DNA from 4 places in the Pseudoalteromonas sp. SR41-8 genome. Region 3 is predicted to be linked to each of the others. Evidence: predicted binding sites of a transcription regulator. Region 3 holds the regulator's gene; each other region holds the start of a gene.

Evidence for each region. Region 3 encodes sigma-54, which starts transcription at its own class of promoters, with help from an activator protein. Its sites were predicted from a motif close to GTTGGCACGNNNNTNGNNT; they were not measured.
Region 1: the regulator sigma-54 is predicted to act here: its motif matches at 2,188-2,206, upstream of H5162_RS01870 (PA2169 family four-helix-bundle protein).
Region 2: the regulator sigma-54 is predicted to act here: its motif matches at 2,517-2,535, upstream of H5162_RS09540 (DUF3192 domain-containing protein).
Region 4: the regulator sigma-54 is predicted to act here: its motif matches at 2,362-2,380, upstream of H5162_RS09005 (flagellar hook-length control protein FliK).

What each region holds. Positions count from the first base shown of each region.
Region 1 is NZ_JACJEE010000002.1:62,018-66,237, forward strand. Features, by position in the region: gene H5162_RS01860 (TonB-dependent receptor plug domain-containing protein) at 1-1,028, shown strand, start outside; gene H5162_RS01865 (biopolymer transporter ExbD) at 1,085-1,480, opposite strand; gene H5162_RS01870 (PA2169 family four-helix-bundle protein) at 1,696-2,139, opposite strand; gene H5162_RS01875 (LysR family transcriptional regulator) at 2,307-3,245, opposite strand; gene aceK (bifunctional isocitrate dehydrogenase kinase/phosphatase) at 3,261-4,220, opposite strand, start outside.
Region 2 is NZ_JACJEE010000011.1:76,032-80,251, forward strand. Features, by position in the region: gene H5162_RS09530 (PAS domain-containing hybrid sensor histidine kinase/response regulator) at 1-1,140, shown strand, start outside; gene H5162_RS09535 (diguanylate cyclase) at 1,109-2,023, shown strand; gene H5162_RS09540 (DUF3192 domain-containing protein) at 2,090-2,470, opposite strand; gene H5162_RS09545 (D-2-hydroxyacid dehydrogenase) at 2,634-3,578, opposite strand; gene zntR (Zn(2+)-responsive transcriptional regulator) at 3,679-4,092, shown strand; gene H5162_RS09555 (SO_0444 family Cu/Zn efflux transporter) at 4,076-4,220, shown strand, end outside.
Region 3 is NZ_JACJEE010000033.1:13,746-17,965, forward strand. Features, by position in the region: gene lptA (lipopolysaccharide transport periplasmic protein LptA) at 1-466, shown strand, start outside; gene lptB (LPS export ABC transporter ATP-binding protein) at 463-1,188, shown strand; gene H5162_RS17620 (RNA polymerase factor sigma-54) at 1,255-2,751, shown strand; gene hpf (ribosome hibernation promoting factor) at 2,780-3,067, shown strand; gene ptsN (PTS IIA-like nitrogen regulatory protein PtsN) at 3,072-3,524, shown strand; gene rapZ (RNase adapter RapZ) at 3,708-4,220, shown strand, end outside.
Region 4 is NZ_JACJEE010000010.1:107,744-111,963, reverse strand. Features, by position in the region: gene fliH (flagellar assembly protein FliH) at 1-523, shown strand, start outside; gene fliI (flagellar protein export ATPase FliI) at 542-1,876, shown strand; gene fliJ (flagellar export protein FliJ) at 1,876-2,322, shown strand; gene H5162_RS09005 (flagellar hook-length control protein FliK) at 2,450-4,220, shown strand, end outside.

The sequences.
Region 1 (4,220 bases), on a different contig from region 3:
TGCGTTACGATAACTACAAAGGCTTTGGTGATACGGTTAACTTTAAGTTAGCGGGTAACTGGTCGGTGACTGATGACGTTTCACTGCGCGGTGCGGTGAGTACTGGTTTTAGAGCACCATCAATGCAGCAATTGTATTTCAATAATATCAGTACCCAGTTTGTAGTTGGTCCTAATGGCGATCTAATTGCAGAAGAAGTTGGTACTTTTAGAAACGACAGCACGCTTGCACAGAGTATTGGTATTCCAAAACTTAAAGAAGAAAAGTCACAAAACATGAGCTTAGGTATTGTGTATAACGTGACGGATAATATTAATGTTACCGTTGATTATTATTCAATTGATATTGACGACCGTATTGTGATCAGTAACCGTTTAGGTAAAGGGTTGTCATCAACGCTAGATGCTGCATTGGTTAGTTCTGGCGCAGGTGCAGGGCAGTTTTTCTTAAATGGTGCAGATACCGAAACGCAAGGTGTGGATTTTGTTGCGACATGGAACACGGAAGGCTTAGGCGGTACCCTAGATTTTACATTAGCGGCTAACTTTACTGAAACCGATGTGGTTGATTTATTTACTCCTGCGGGCAGTGGTTTGGAAACGATCCCTGTCGAAGATGTATTTTCTTCGCAAGAAACCTCAATCATCGAAGAATGGCAACCACAAGACAGAGTAAACTTAAGTGCATTATATCGCCTTGAAGATTGGACGGTAAACTTATCGCTCAATCGTTATGGCGAATACACGGTTGAAGATGGCGGTCGCCAGACTTACGGCGCTGAAATTCTTACCGATATAAAAGTAAATTATTTTGTCACAGATAACTTGTCACTAAATATTGGTGCAAACAATTTATTTGACGTTTACCCTGATAAAAATACCATAGGTAATTCTCGCTCAGGCACAATTGTTGATGCTTCTGGTAATACTATTATCAGTTCAACCGGTGTATTTGAGTACTCACGACGTTCAGCACCATTTGGTTTTAACGGTGCTTACTACTATGTAGGTGCTGAATACCGATTCTAAAATAACTTCTCCTACGTTATTTAGTTTTGAAGGGCCGTCTGGCCCTTTTTTTGCTTTTAGTGTGATGTGAGTGCGATGGGGTAGTTATCATACTCTTTGATATTATTCATTACTGTCATTAAAGTTTGATGCGTACTGTTCTCGTCAGCGGCTATTTGTACTGTGGCGATATTATACTTCGCAGCAAACATCGCAAGGTTAGTGGCAACTTGGTTTAAGTCAATTAATCGCCCCGCAAAATACACCGCATTGCTTTGGTCAATACTAAAATGAGCACTTTTAGTTTGTTTATCAATACTGGGTTTATCTACAGGCCGTTGCAGCTCTATTGCCACAGGTTTTACAAATGAAGTTGTAACAATAAAAAATATTAAAAGTATAAATACAATATCAAGCATCGGCGTCATATCAACGTCAGCGTTTTGTGGGTTTACATGTTGTTTATTTCTCATAATGGAACCTTGTTATTTTTTATAAAATGCTGCGGCGCCACAGCGGGATAGTAGGTACCTATTAATAAGCCTAGACGATTAAAATCATGCTGTGGTTAAATAAATATGCTATTTTTATTAATTATTTGCATTATTTTGTTATAAAAATCATTTAACTATTATTATGAGCATAAAAAAGCCCAGCGCGTGGCTGGGCTTTCATTTAAGCATTGTGGTTAATGCTTCTGCATACGGCTCATCTCCGTATGACAGCTTTGCATGGTCAGTAATACTTTAGCGAGGGCGGCTTCACAATCGTGCGGTTGTGGTTTTTTCATGGCAGCTTTAATTTCTTCAAGTGTTTTATCTTCCACTTCTTCAAGCTCTTTGACATAAATTTGGTCGTTGTTGGCACTAAATTTTGTGATCAGTGCGGTATATGCTCGGCGAGCTTCAACAGCAAAAGACGAACCATCTTCTCGTTCACCTTGCTGATTAATAGCGTAAGGCTGTAGGTTTTCAACGCTGACTTTACGTGCGTCTATCATACGCTGAAATAGCGCACCAATGGCTGGATCTTGTACTTTTTCCTGCGCCTTTTCATAAAAGTCGATGCCGCTGTTCATTACTTGGATAATGTCAGTGATATGATTTACTTCGTTTCCTTGCTGGGCATTCATAATATTGACCTCTTTAAGTTAAATGAATATTAAAGTTCAAGTAACTTAAAGCAATTGCCATTCCATTTTTAAATTATTTTAACATCATGATAATTAATACTTTTAAATTTATGTTTGCTTACTTGAAAATACCAGTAAGCAAATTTTACAGGGCTTTTGTAAGAGCGTTACTTTAATTCATCTGCAACTTCGGCTACTTTTTGGCGTAACCAAATATGACTGGCATCCCTGTGAAGTAATGGGCTCCAAATCATATCTAACTCAAATGGTGGTATAGGGAAGGGAGGCTCCAGAATTTGCAAACCGGGATCATCTAAATAAATATTAGCGGCTTTTGAAGGGAGTGTCGCAATCAGGTTCTTCTCTTTCGCTAGATGTATTGCAACGTGGTAATTACGGGTGAATGTGGCAATATTTCGGTGTTTACCAAAGTGGGCGAGAGCTTCATCAACCCAGCCAAGTTTTTGTACGTCTTTAGGATCCATACCAACCCCGACACCAAAACCTGTTTTACTTACCCAAATATGCCGAGCTTTTAAATAACTATCGAGGCTAAAATTTTCAATGATCGGGTTGTCAGCTTTTACTAAACAACAAAAGCTATCTTTCCAAATACGTTTGTGATGAAACGACTGCGGTAGGTTTTCGAAACGATTTATTGCCATATCAACTTTACCGTTTTCTACATCATGAAAAGTAACATCACTTGGAGTGAGAATATCGAGTGTGGTATCCGGCGCTTCATCGTGTAATTTACTCAGTAGCTTAGGTGCTAAGGTGCTGGCAGCATAGTCACTGGCCATAATCCTAAATACCCGTTTGCTTTGGCTGGCCTCAAATTCACGGTTTGGTGCAAGCGTTTCTTCTAATGTCATTAAGATGCCACGGATCACCGGCTGCAATTCAATAGCTCGTTCAGTGGGCACCATACCATCACTGGTGCGTACTAAGATCGGATCGTTAAACAGGTTACGTAAACGTTTTAAACCATTACTCATTGCCGGCTGTGTAATGCTAAGCTGGTTCGCGGCGCGAGTAACATTACATTCGCGTAATAAGGTGTCGAGATAAACGAGTAAGTTTAAATCTATTTTACTGATATTCATTGTGTGTCCTTTCGTCTACCATTGATGGATAAAACGCTGCGCTGCTGGATAAGGGTAGATATGGCTAACGACCCCTGCTTTTATATTTCGTTGCGCTTGCTGCCAAAATGCGACGTCTAATAGTTCTGGATGTGTTTGGCTGAAAACTGCTTTGTATTGCGGGTTTGGCATTACAAAAGTGCATAACTGCTCTGGAAATACATCTTGTGGTGCCACAGAGTAACTTTGCTCATTGGTTAAGTAGTCATCATAACTTTTTGCTTTAGGCAATGCCCTAAAGTTCATGTCTGTTAAATATTGCACTTCATCATAATCATAAAAAATAATGCGTTTGTGTTTACTGACACCAAAGTTTTTAAGTAACATATCGCCTGGGAAAATATTAACGGCGATCATTTCCTTGAGTGCTTGGCCATATTCTGCAATGGCAACAGCGGCATCTTCAGTATTAGCTTTTTCTAAATATAAATTCAGTGGCGTCATGCGTCGCTCAATATACATATGTTTGATGATCAGTAAGTCGCCTTCGATGATCATTGATGAACCAATAGTTTGTTTAAGCTGTGCAAGCAATGTAGCGTTAAAACGCGCAACAGGGAATACGACGTTAGAATACTCTATGGTATCTGCCATACGACCAACTCGGTCATGGCTTTTAACTAATTGGTAGCGTTTGAGAACGGTATCGCGGCCAAATGGTTTACTTTCACCAAATTTGTCTTTAATTATTTTAAATACATAATCAAATGAAGGTAGGGTAAATACCATCATCACCATACCCGGTGTGCCAGGGGCAATCACAAAATCATCACTGGAGCGCTGTAAATGGGTTAAAAACTCGCGATAGAACTCGGTTTTACCTTGTTTATGAAAGCCAATGGCATTGTAAAGCTCTGCTAAGGTTTTATTGGGCATTAGTTGGTTTAAAAACCGAACTAATGCGGAAGGAGCGTGGGTTTCAACCATAAAATAAGC
Region 2 (4,220 bases), on a different contig from region 3:
ACCTTTAATGTTGCCGCTCAAATCGATCCTATCGTCTGGCACAATACTTTAGTGATTCATTCTGAGCGGGGAATTAATTTACCTACCGCATTAGCGCCATTAAAACAGCTAGAATTTTTTGAGTTAGCTGAATTAACAGACCACGCTGTATTAGCAGATTATCAGCGGATCATCATTAATGACGTTGATCTACCGAGAGTAATAACGCGAGACAATATAAAAACAGCATTGATGAGTAATAACACGCAGCTTTATGTTGTTAAAAATGCTCCAAATACTCCGCTGCCTACTCTTAAAGGTATGCAAATGTGCAGCGTGAAAAGTTCTGCATTAGTACAACGAATACAGCAAGTTGAGCCGATATCTAAACGCCCTGATGTAAATCTGACAACGGCAGAGAGTAAACTCAACGTTGCGGGCTTACTAGTGTTAGTTATTGATGATAATCAGCTTAATTTAGATATTATTAGTAATATTTTAAGTCAAGCACATATTAATGTAATGACAGCAACTTCGGCGATGGCAGGGATAGATTTGGTTGCACAAGTCATGCCTGATCTGATCTTAATGGATATTCAAATGCCAGAAGTCGATGGGTTACAAGCAACCGCTTTATTGCGACAACGTTATGATCAACAGCAATTACCTATTTTTGCGCTAACTGCGCATTGTGAAGCAGCTGACGAGCAACGCTCACTTGCCGTAGGTATGAATAAACATTTAACAAAACCAGTAGTTGCAGCGACGTTATTAGCGGCGATAAATGAGCTGAGAATTACCGGCGCTGTTTTTTATAATCATTCTTTTGCATTAGAACAATTCTCGGGCCATAATGATTTACTACAGGTAATGTTGGGTAAACTTGCTAAGTTGTGTGTAAGCCATCTGCAGCAATTAAAAGTGCCGATGCAAACAAAAGCGTTGGAACGATTAGTGCATAGTATTAAAGGTGTGTCAGGAAACCTTGGCTTTAATCGCCTAAGTGCTACCGCTCAGCAGTTAGAAAGTAGACTACGTAAGACACCAGACGTAGGGCAAATATCCCTGAGTCAGTTAGAGTTCGAATTAGTACAAGTAAATAGATACATTCAAATACAAGGCTCAGTAAATGTTGAAGAAAGCCAAAATACTGATCGTTGATGACGACCCATTAAATCGATTAGTGTTGGAAAAAACATTAGCGAATGATCACGAAATATTTTTAGTTGAAAGTGGTGAAAAAGCCCTTACATTTGTTAAATCAACGGCGGTTGACTTAATTATCCTCGATATAGTAATGCCCGGCATTAATGGCTATGAGGTGTTAATTCAGTTAAAAGAAAATTCAACTACGCACGCTATTCCAGTCATCTTTATTTCAGCTAATACAAGCCATGATGATGAAGCGAAAGGGTTTGAATTAGGCGCAATGGACTATATTGCTAAGCCATTTAGTCCCGCAATAGTACGTGCACGAGTGCGTAATCAATTATTGATCAAGCAAAAAAATGATTTGTTAGAAATGCTCGCCTCAATTGATGGGCTGACAGAAATACCTAATCGGCGTTATTTAGATGAAAGCTTATCGCGAGAATGGCGTCGCAGCCGTCGAGCTGGTACACCGTTATCGGTGCTATTAATAGATATAGACCATTTTAAGCGTTATAACGATTGTTACGGTCACCGTGCCGGGGATGACTGCCTTAAACGTGTTGCACATGCATTAGTTGCAGCGTGTGAGCGTGGCACTGACTTTGTTGCGCGCTACGGTGGAGAAGAATTTGCCGCAGTGTTACCCGATACCAACCAACACGAGGCATTAAAATTTGCTAATAAACTCAGAGATGCTGTTAATACGCTAGCTATCCCGCATAAAGCATCACTCAATGCCGCTCACATTACGATAAGTATTGGGGTTGCTACAACTGAGTTTGGTCAAGTTTATTCTGAGCATATATTACTTGAAGAAGCCGATTTAGGTTTATATCAAGCTAAAGATAGTGGCCGCGATAAAATTATCGCTCGAGTTATTGACGCAAGTTAGTAAAGTCAGTTACTACAGCAAATAAAGAGTGAATATGCTCCACTCTTTACTGCTTTAGTTTTGTGTCTAAATGGCGCTAAGTGAATTATAAATACTATCACCCACACCAATCAGTTTCTCGTTTTTAAAGACCAGTGGAGTACATTCATCTTTTGTCATTTTTCCGTCAGAGTGAATACTGTGGGTGGCATAAAATAGTACTTGGTATACATCACCGTCTTTTTTTAATAATTCTGTAAAGTCGGGAGTTTTTAATTTATTTAATACATTTTGATAGCTGGTATCTAAAGTGAGCCCTGAGATGCTTTCACGATTAAATTGATGATGTTCTTCCCAGCTTGAACTATTACCAGCCCAGTGTGTTTGTGCTTCACCATCGGATACTGCAATTACACAACCAGTAAGAAGAGGGGCTGCAAGCGCGGCAATTAAAAGTACTTTTTTCATTATTTTATCCTGGATACTAAATATTGATTTTAATTTATCTATTAGCTAGCAAAGAACTAGCCAATATTTTATGTTATTTAAAATCAATGAATTAGATTTTTTTGTAAGGTGGTGAATTATATTTAACCACCTTTTATAGCGTGACTAACTAAAAGTTAGTTGATTAGACCAGTCTATTTAAACTTTCACCTTGGCTAAATGCGCTAATATTTAAGCTGACTTGCTTTACTAAGCGAATGATTGACTCTTCACTGGCCCATGCAATATGTGGAGTCAGTATTAAATTATCACCACGATAAGCGGCCAATGGATTATCCTTCGCAGCTGGTTCTTTACTTAATACGTCAAATCCCGCTCCTGCAATTTGGTTATTGCTCAGTGCGTTGGCTAAATCAGCTTCATTAACGATACCACCGCGCGCGGTGTTAATTAAAATGGCATTGGGTTTCATCATAGCAAGTTCAGCAGCACCAATCAGATCACGACTTTCATCGGTTAAAGGGCAGTGTACACTAATAACATCAGCTGTTTTTATTGCTTGGTAAAATTCTGTTCGGCCCTCTCTAGTTACTTGGTTTTTACGCTCACTGATAATTACATTGGCACCAAAAGCACGTGCAACATCCGCAACAGCTTTACCAAGCGAACCATAACCGATAATTGCCAGAGTTTTACCTCCTATATCATTAAAACGGTAATCAAGGCGGCAGAACATCTCGCTTTGTTGCCATAACCCTTGTTGGCAATCAGCAATGTAGCGGTGAGTATTACCCAGTAAATTGGTGAACAGTGCAAAGGTATGTTGTACAACCGAAGGTGTTGAATACCCGGCCACATTGGTAACGGCAATGCCAAACTCTTTAGCGGCGACTAAATCAACATTGTTAGTGCCAGTTGCGGCTACACATATGAGCTTTAATTCAGGGAGTTTTGCCAGTGTTTCGCGATTAAGTACCACTTTATTGGTGATCAAGACATCAGCGCCTGCACTATGCGCTAATACTTGTGCTGGACTGGTTAGTGAATAACTAGTGAAGTTGCCAAGTTTTTGAAAAGGTTCAAGGGATGTGCCTGCAAGCGTAGCAGTATCGAGAAGAGTAATATTCATGAGCTTTCCTTATAATAAAAATTTATAAATGCTTGACCTTGGTGTGTACTCTAAGGTTTATACTCAGCATCAGTTGATAATATGTTAATTGGAGACGGTGATGAAAATAGGCGAATTTGCCAGTCAATTAGGTGTCTCTACAGATACCCTAAGGTACTATGAAAAGCATGCTTTGTTAACGCCTTCAGCGCGAACGCAAGCAGGTTATCGAGATTATAGCCAAACCGATCTTAAGCAAATGATGTTTATTTTGCGCGCTAAAAATGTTGGCTTTAGCTTGGCTGAGATCAAAGAACTATTACAAATTAAATTTAAAAAACATCAGCATTCTTGCCATGAAGTTAAAAACTTAACAATACAAAAGCGTGACTTAGTCGCAGAGCGTATTGCTGAATTAACACGTTTTCATCAATCATTATCCGTGTTAGCTGATAAGTGCTGCGGAGGCAAAGAGCCCGCAGATAACTGTTCGATATTAACCACTTTGGAGGACATTGATGGACTTAATCAATAATTTTTGGCAGTTATTTTTATTATCTGCACCTTGGTTAATGCTCGGTTTATTAATAGCTGGGTTATTAAATGTGTACTTACCGGCTGATTTCTTAAATAAACACTTGGGAAAAGAAGGTTTTTGGACGA
Region 3 (4,220 bases):
AAATACGGCACCACCTGCGGATCAAGTCTCTATCAGTGCTGAAAAGCAGCTTGCCCAACTGAAAGATAATATCGGTATTTTTGAAAAAAATGTTGAAATCATTCATGGTAACCGCCGTATCAAAGCGGATCGACTTGAAGTCCATAAGCGCGAAGATTTAGGCAATAACAAACAATTGCTTGTTGCAACTGGTAACCCTGCTTACTTTGAAGAAAAACAAACTGATGGCACAATAATGAGCGCCAGTGCTGATGAAGTCCGTTACGATGTCGCCAAGCGCTATTTAACGTTAATTGGTAATGCACAAGTCACTCAAGCAGGTCAAAAAATTAATGCCAAAAGCATTACCTATGATATGGACCAACAGCTGATCAGTGCTGAAAAAGGCGCAAGCTCAAACGATCGCGTACACACTATTTTGGTACCTGTTGACAGTAAAAAAGACAAACCTAAAGGGCAGCCATGAGTATATTAAAAGCTGAATTTTTAGCAAAAAGCTATAAAGGTCGCCAAGTTGTAAAAAGCGTGGGTTTAGAAGTTAGCGCAGGCAGCATTGTTGGCTTACTGGGTCCTAATGGCGCAGGTAAAACCACCACTTTTTATATGATTGTGGGTTTAGTACCTAGCGACAAAGGTAAAATAAGTATTGATGATAATGACATCACTTTACTGCCAATGCACAGTCGCGCACGGTTAGGGATTGGCTACTTACCACAAGAATCATCCATCTTTCGTAAGTTAACTGTTTATCAAAACCTGATGGCTATTTTAGAAACTCGTAAAGAGCTGAATAAACAAGCCAGAGAAGAAGCACTAGACAGCTTACTTGATGAGTTTAGCATTCAACATATTCGCGACAGCCAAGGTATGGCATTATCTGGTGGTGAACGTCGTCGAGTTGAAATTGCACGCGCTTTAGCCGCAAATCCAAAATTTATCTTACTTGATGAGCCTTTTGCTGGCGTTGATCCTATTTCAGTGTTAGATATAAAGAAGATTATTGAACACCTTAAAAACCGTGGTATTGGCGTACTTATTACCGACCACAATGTACGAGAAACCCTTGATGTTTGTGAAAAAGCCTACATAGTTTCTCATGGGGAGTTAATTGCATCAGGTACCCCTGAGCATGTACTTGCCGACCAAACAGTCCGCGATGTTTACCTGGGCGAGCAATTTAGGCTATAAAGCCACGCTCGGCTAAGTATCTGCTAGACTTAACGATGATAACAATAAAAGGATTGTTAGAGATACATGAGGCAATCACTCCAGCTGCGCATGGGCCAGCAACTTACAATGACACCACAGCTGCAACAAGCAATTCGCTTATTGCAACTCAGTACATTGGATCTCCAGCAAGAAATTCAAGAAGCACTCGACAGCAATCCATTGTTAGAGCTAGAAGAGCATGAATATTCAGACGACACGGCTGGTAAAAACGAACAAAAACAAGACAACGATGACTTAACTGTTAGTGCATCAGCAGACGACAAGCCCAGCGAATATGAACAAGAAAGTAGCGAAGCATTAAGTAAAGAGACTTTAAGTGACGAAATGGCTATGGACGTCACCTGGGACGAATACATGAGTGCTGCGCCAAATACGTCATCCGGCCCAATGCCTGAAGATGAGTCAATTTATCAAGGTGCTTCAACTGAAACCCTGCACGAATATCTGATGTGGCAATTACAGCTCACACCTTTTAGTCCAACCGATGAAGCTATTGCCATTGCGATTGTTGAAGCTGTTGACGATTCAGGTATTTTAACCTTGAGCTGCGAAGACATCGCAGAGAGCTTAAATCAAGGTAATAACGAAGAAGAAATCGAACTAGACGAAGTGCAAGCAGTGTTAAAACGCATTCAGTTATTTGACCCTGTTGGTATTGCTGCGCGCAGCCTACAAGAATGTTTATGTATTCAATTAAATCAATTTGATCCTGCAACTCCTTGGATTAGCGAGACTAAAATGATTTTAACTGATCATATCGATTTATTAGCTAGTCGTGACTATCGCACTTTGATGAAAAAGACTAAGCTTAAAGAAGATGAGCTGAAAGAAGTAATGACATTGATCCACAGCCTTAATCCAAAGCCTGCGGATACTATAGTACGCGAAGAATCAGAGTATGTTATACCTGATGTTTCGGTGAAAAAAATTAAAGGTCGCTGGGTGGTTGAACTTAATCCAGACAGCATGCCAAAAATTAGAGTGAACAGCCAATATGCGGCAATGTCACGCTCAGTAAAATCAAGCACTGACAGCCAATTTATACGTTCGCATTTGCAAGAAGCTAAATGGTTTATTAAAAGCCTAGAAAGTCGTAACGAGACGTTACTCAAAGTAACTAACTGCATTGTAAAACAACAGCAGGGATTCTTTGAGCATGGCCCTGAAGCAATGCGACCTATGGTACTAAACGACGTTGCTGAAATGGTTGAGATGCACGAATCAACAATATCTCGCGTAACGACACAAAAGTACATGCATACCCCCCGTGGTATTTTTGAGTTAAAGTATTTTTTCTCAAGTCATGTAAGCACTGAGAACGGCGGCGAATGCTCTTCGACAGCTATTCGAGCATTGATCAGAAAATTGATCAGTGCAGAAAACTCAGCGAAACCATTGAGTGATAGTAAGATTGCAGATATATTGGCAGAGCAAGGTATCAAAGTAGCTAGACGGACTATTGCAAAATACCGCGAGTCGCTGGCTATTCCACCGTCAAATCAACGTAAAAGTTTGATTTAAGGCGTAAAATCACAAGAGGAAAATGCTTATGCAACTAAATTTAACTGGTCGTCACGTAGAAATTACTGATTCATTAAGAGACTATGTAAACAATAAGTTTGCCAAGCTTGAAAGGCATTTTGATCATATCAATAATGTCCATGTTATTCTTGATGTAGAAAAACTAAGCCAAAAAGCAGAGGCCACATTACATGTCAGTGGCGCTGAATTATTTGCCTCGACTGAGCACCAAGACATGTATGCAGCTATTGACGGACTAATCGATAAACTTGATCGTCAAGTAATTAAACACAAAGAGAAGCACGCTCGACACTAACACTATGAAATTAAGCTCACTTATTTGTCAGGACTGCAGTAAAGCTGCGGTCCTTTTTAATAGCAAAAAACGGATCATTGAATTTATAAGCCAATTGGCTCATGAACAGCTCCCTCAGCTATCACAACAAGAAATCCTCAACGCACTACTATCGAGAGAGAAACTAGGTAGTACCGGTATTGGTCGTGGTATTGCTATCCCTCATGGCCGTATGAGTGGTGTTGAAAACCCGCTAGCAATAATTTTAGTGAGTGAATCACCGGTTGATTTTGATGCGATTGATAATCGCCCAGTTGATATATTTGTAGCCCTCATCGTACCAGATGGTGACAGCCAACTTCATTTGAAGACGTTAGCCACAATTGCTGATAAACTCAATAACAAAGATTTTTGTAAACAACTACGTAGCGCAAAAACAGACCAAGATTTGTATCATGTAATTGCAGCTCAATCGTAGTCATACCAATTGTATTGAATTAGAGAGTAATTATTGCAACAGGAAAATAGCTCTAGAACAAGGTGGAAATTATGAGATATAGTTGTTCTATATAAATAATTTTAAACAAAGTTAGTGGGTTATTTAACAAGCAAGAATGAGCATGTTTTTAATAAAATTGGTATTAAATGAAGGAGAATTTACATGGAGTTAATCATCATCAGTGGGCGTTCTGGCTCAGGTAAATCTGTTGCTTTACGTGTAGTAGAAGATCTTGGCTATTATTGTGTAGATAATATTCCAGTTAACTTATTACCGTCATTAGTACGCAGTGTCTCTGATAATTACGACAAAATTGCCGTCAGTATCGATGTTCGTAATTTACCGAAAGAGCAGGAAGAATTTAACGACATTCTTGAATACTTGCCTGGTTTTGCAAATCCGACGCTATTTTATTTAGACAGTGATGATCAAACCCTGATCAAACGCTTTTCTGAAACCCGCCGCTTACACCCATTATCTTTGGATTCTTTGCCACTGGATTTAGCCATCAAGCAAGAAAAAGTGTTGCTTGATGTATTAACTACTCGTGCTGATTTCATGCTTGATACCACAGATCTCAGTGTCCACCAGCTTGCTGAGTCAATCCGTGAAAAGATTTTAGGGAAAAAAGATAAAAAACTAATCATCACCTTTGAATCATTTGGTTTTAAGCAT
Region 4 (4,220 bases), on a different contig from region 3:
TGATGGTTTTGAAAAAGGCGTAGGTGAGGGAAAAGAAGCCGGTTATAAAGAAGGCATTGAGCTTGGTAAAACACAAGGTCAAGAAGAAGTAAAACCACTGATTGAAGAACAGCTAACGGGTCTAAAAGCATTGTTGGATAGTTTGTCAGCACCATTAGCTAAAGTCGATGATGACGCCGAAAAGCAACTTGTACAGTTAACCGTAATGCTAACCGAAGCGCTAGTTTATCAAGAAATTAAAACCTCCCCTGAAATCATTTTGCAAAGTTTAAAGCAGTGTATCGATGCGTTAGCCAATGAGCAGCAAACTGTGCGTATTCATTTACATCCTGAAGACATTGAACTGGTTAAAAATAGTTATGGTGAAGCTGCACTAGCTGAAAACCATTGGCAGTTAGTTGCAGAGCCGACTTTAGATCGCGGCGGTTGCCAAGTAAAAACACCTCAGTCATCTATTGATATGACTATAAAAACCCGCGTCAAAGAAACGTTGGATAGTTTTTTGCATAGTAGTGGTATCTAACGCTATTTTTGGTTTGCAATGAGTTCTCAACCACGCCCATTAAGTGAACGTTTACAACAGTATCAAAAACATATTCATAGCCCAACGCCTGCTGTTGCGGGAATTTTAACCCGTGTTGTAGGGTTAACATTAGAGGCGAAAGGATTACGCGCGCCAGTTGGCAGCCAATGTAAAATTGAAACCATGCATGGTTTTGTTGATGCTGAAATTGTTGGTTTTAATGATCAGACGCTTTACTTGATGCCAAATGACCATATTTCTGGTGTACTACCTGGAGCGCGAGTGATCCCACAAGTAAATGATACCGGACTGCCTGTTGGTATGTGTTTACTTGGTCGTGTTGTTGATGGCTTAGGGCGTCCGTTGGATGGGCTTGGAGCTATTAAAGCAGAGCATTACTTAAAATTTGCACAAAATTCCATTAACCCATTATCTCGACGACCAATTACGCAGCCGATGGATGTTGGCGTACGCGCTATTAATTCAGTGATAACTGTTGGCCAAGGCCAGCGCATGGGGCTATTTGCAGGCTCAGGCGTGGGTAAGTCGGTATTACTGGGTATGATGACCCGAGGCTCAGAAGCTGATGTAATAGTTGTTGGTTTAGTGGGGGAGCGTGGCCGCGAAGTAAAAGAATTTATCGAAGAAATACTCGGTGTGGAAGGGCGTAAGCGTTCTGTCGTAGTTGCTGCTCCCGCCGATGCATCGCCATTAATGCGATTAAAAGGTTGTGAAAGTGCGGTAACTATCGCGGAGTACTTTCGCGATCAAGGCTTAAATGTTTTATTGCTACTGGATTCTGTAACGCGTTATGCCATGGCTCAGCGCGAAATAGCGCTTGCGGTTGGTGAACCACCGGCGACTAAAGGTTATCCGCCTTCAGTATTTGCAAAGCTACCCGCGCTGGTGGAACGTGCTGGTAATGGCGGCGAAGGGCAAGGCTCTATCACAGCGTTTTTTACTGTACTGAGTGAAGGGGATGATATGCAAGATCCGATTGCTGATGCGGCGCGAGCCATTTTAGACGGTCATATCGTTTTATCCAGAGAGCTCGCTGACAGTGGTCATTATCCTGCTATTGATATAGAAAAATCGATTTCACGGGTGATGCCACAAGTTGTCTCAGAAGCACACATGCAACAAGCGCGAGTGTTAAAACAAGTGTATTCAATGTTCCAGCAAAATAAAGATATGATTACTTTAGGTGCTTATCAAAAAGGCACCGACCAAATGCTTGATCAGGCCATTAATATGATGCCAAGAGTGAATGCATTTCTACAACAAGGCATGAAAGATGTGATTAGCTATGACGATGGCCTACAAGGGCTTGCGCAATTATTAGGACAAGCATAATGGCAACAAATAAGCTCAATCTATTGCTGAAAATAGAAAATGATAAAGAAGAAACTTTACGGATAAATTATTTACAAGCGCAGCAAAACTTGCAAGGCAATCAACAAAAATTGCAAGGCTTGAATAACTTTCGTTTGGAGTATACTCAGCAATTACATTTAAAAGGAAAGTCTGGTTTAAGTAGTGCAGGGTTTAGTCAATACCATGCTTTTATTGCCAAAATAGAAGAAGCTATTCGTCAACAAGCGAATACCGTCAGTACTGCTAAACAAGTTGTTTCACAACGACAAAGTTTATGGCTGAAACAGCAGATTAAGGCTAAAGCGGTTGCTAAATTAATAGAAAAACAGCAGCTTAAAGCGAATGTAATCGCACAAAAAAATGAACAAAAAATGCTTGATGAATTTTCTGCAAATCAATTTTATCAAAGACGTCGCGCTCTATAGTCATCGCCCAAAACAGCATTATTTATTTTTAAAATTAGCTTAGGCATATTATTTGCTTGTTTAACGTATGAAGTATTTATTCTGGCAAACTGCGGCGGCAAATTGCCACTTTTAATCTAGGTGAATTATGGCTATTAGTGATCTTTCAGTGTTTATCTCAACTGAGCAGGATGTTCAGTTAAATAAAAAAGACAGTGCCAAAGGCAGTGCGGCAACAGGTAAAGAAAGCACCGATAGTGATTTCTTTAGTGAGTTACAAAACGCTAATAATGCTGCAGAAACACCCATGAAAGTTAACTCATCTGGCGCTTTTTCAGCTGCAAGTGAAGCCGAAGTTGCTGCTGAAAAAGCGCAAAAAACGCCCACTGACAGCAGTGATGAGAAAACGATGTCAGGTGATGCTATGTCTGGTGATGCAATGCTTGCTCAGATCACGGCAGCCAACAATATGGACACTCGGGTAAATAATACGCCAACTGTTGCAAATGCCTCATTACTTTCAACGTTGGGTAAATACAGTGAAGAAAAAATAGATCCGAAGCTTATTAAAGTCACTGGACCTCGTCCAATTGATGATGTTACGCCTATTATTGATACAGACACTCCTGCTACTGATGATCCTATTGCACAACTAGTCGATAAACAACTAAAACCAACGCTACTTACTGAAAAAACGGTGCTGGCAGAGGCGATTGATAAACAGCTTCAACTGAAGGGAAACACCCCTCCTGATGATGCTGTGACTCCTATTATTGATGATATTCAAGTGGCAAAAGAGATATCGCAAAATAAAGCGATGACAATGCAGCCAACAAACCAACAAGCTGCAGCTACCTTAAAGAGTGGGGAAGTTGGCAATGAAACAGCTCAAATAAATATTGCTGAAAATACAAGCAAAGGTAAGCCACAAAACAGTGAAGTATTAGCTAAAGGTTTGGACGTAACGCTTGCTCAACAAGTTAAACCACAAGAAAGTGAAGTATTAGTTAAAGATTCGGACACAAGGATTGCTCAGCAAGAAAAACCTCAACAGAGTGCAGCGTTAACTGCAGATGCGCACGCAACTGTAGCTAACGTTACTGCTAACGCCAAACAAGCAACCACAAGTGCTACTGCAGTAGCAATGGACGTTGCTTCAAAGGCAGAACCAGTAGTTAAAGGTGTGGAATCAACCACTACGATTGGCTCTCAAACTGATGTAGCTGAAAAAGCAGCTACACAGGCAAAGCATAGTAACAGTGCTGTATTAGAGCAAATCAGTAAGGTATTGCTTAACTCACCAACTACAGTACAAAAAAATGAACACCCATTGTTGGCGAGCTTAACACCAGAGCAGCAAAAACAGCTACAAAATCAAGTTGATGTCATTCGTCAGCAAGATCCATCACCGGCTAACGTAACTGACTTAAAAAAAATGCTGGCTGAATTTGTAGAGCTTAATAGTAAAGAAGTTGCAAAACCTACCACGGCAGTTGCGACAATGAACACGGCAGAGCTAACCCAACTAAGTAAAGATATTTCGCTGTTGAGTCCTGTGCAAAAGCAGGCATTGAGCCAGCAATTACAAAATTTTGTGAGCACTGAGCAGCCTAAGGGGGCTTTATTAACTCAGATCAATACGGCTATTGCAGAATTAGCTCAGCCAGAGAGTATTGAAAAAAAGACTGAGTCAAAAGCTCAATTGACGGTTCAGTCAATGACAGATAATTTAGTAAGCACTACAACAACCAATAGCAATACCGCTAAATCAGATACAAATAAAGTATCTGCGCCACAAGATGCACTTATAAAGGCCGCGAGCAAAGAGCAAGAAGTGAAACTGGCAGTGCAAGATAATGTTCTAAAAAGTGAGCAACTTGCTGAAAATATTAAAGCAGAGCAAAGCCCTGTGCGCGACA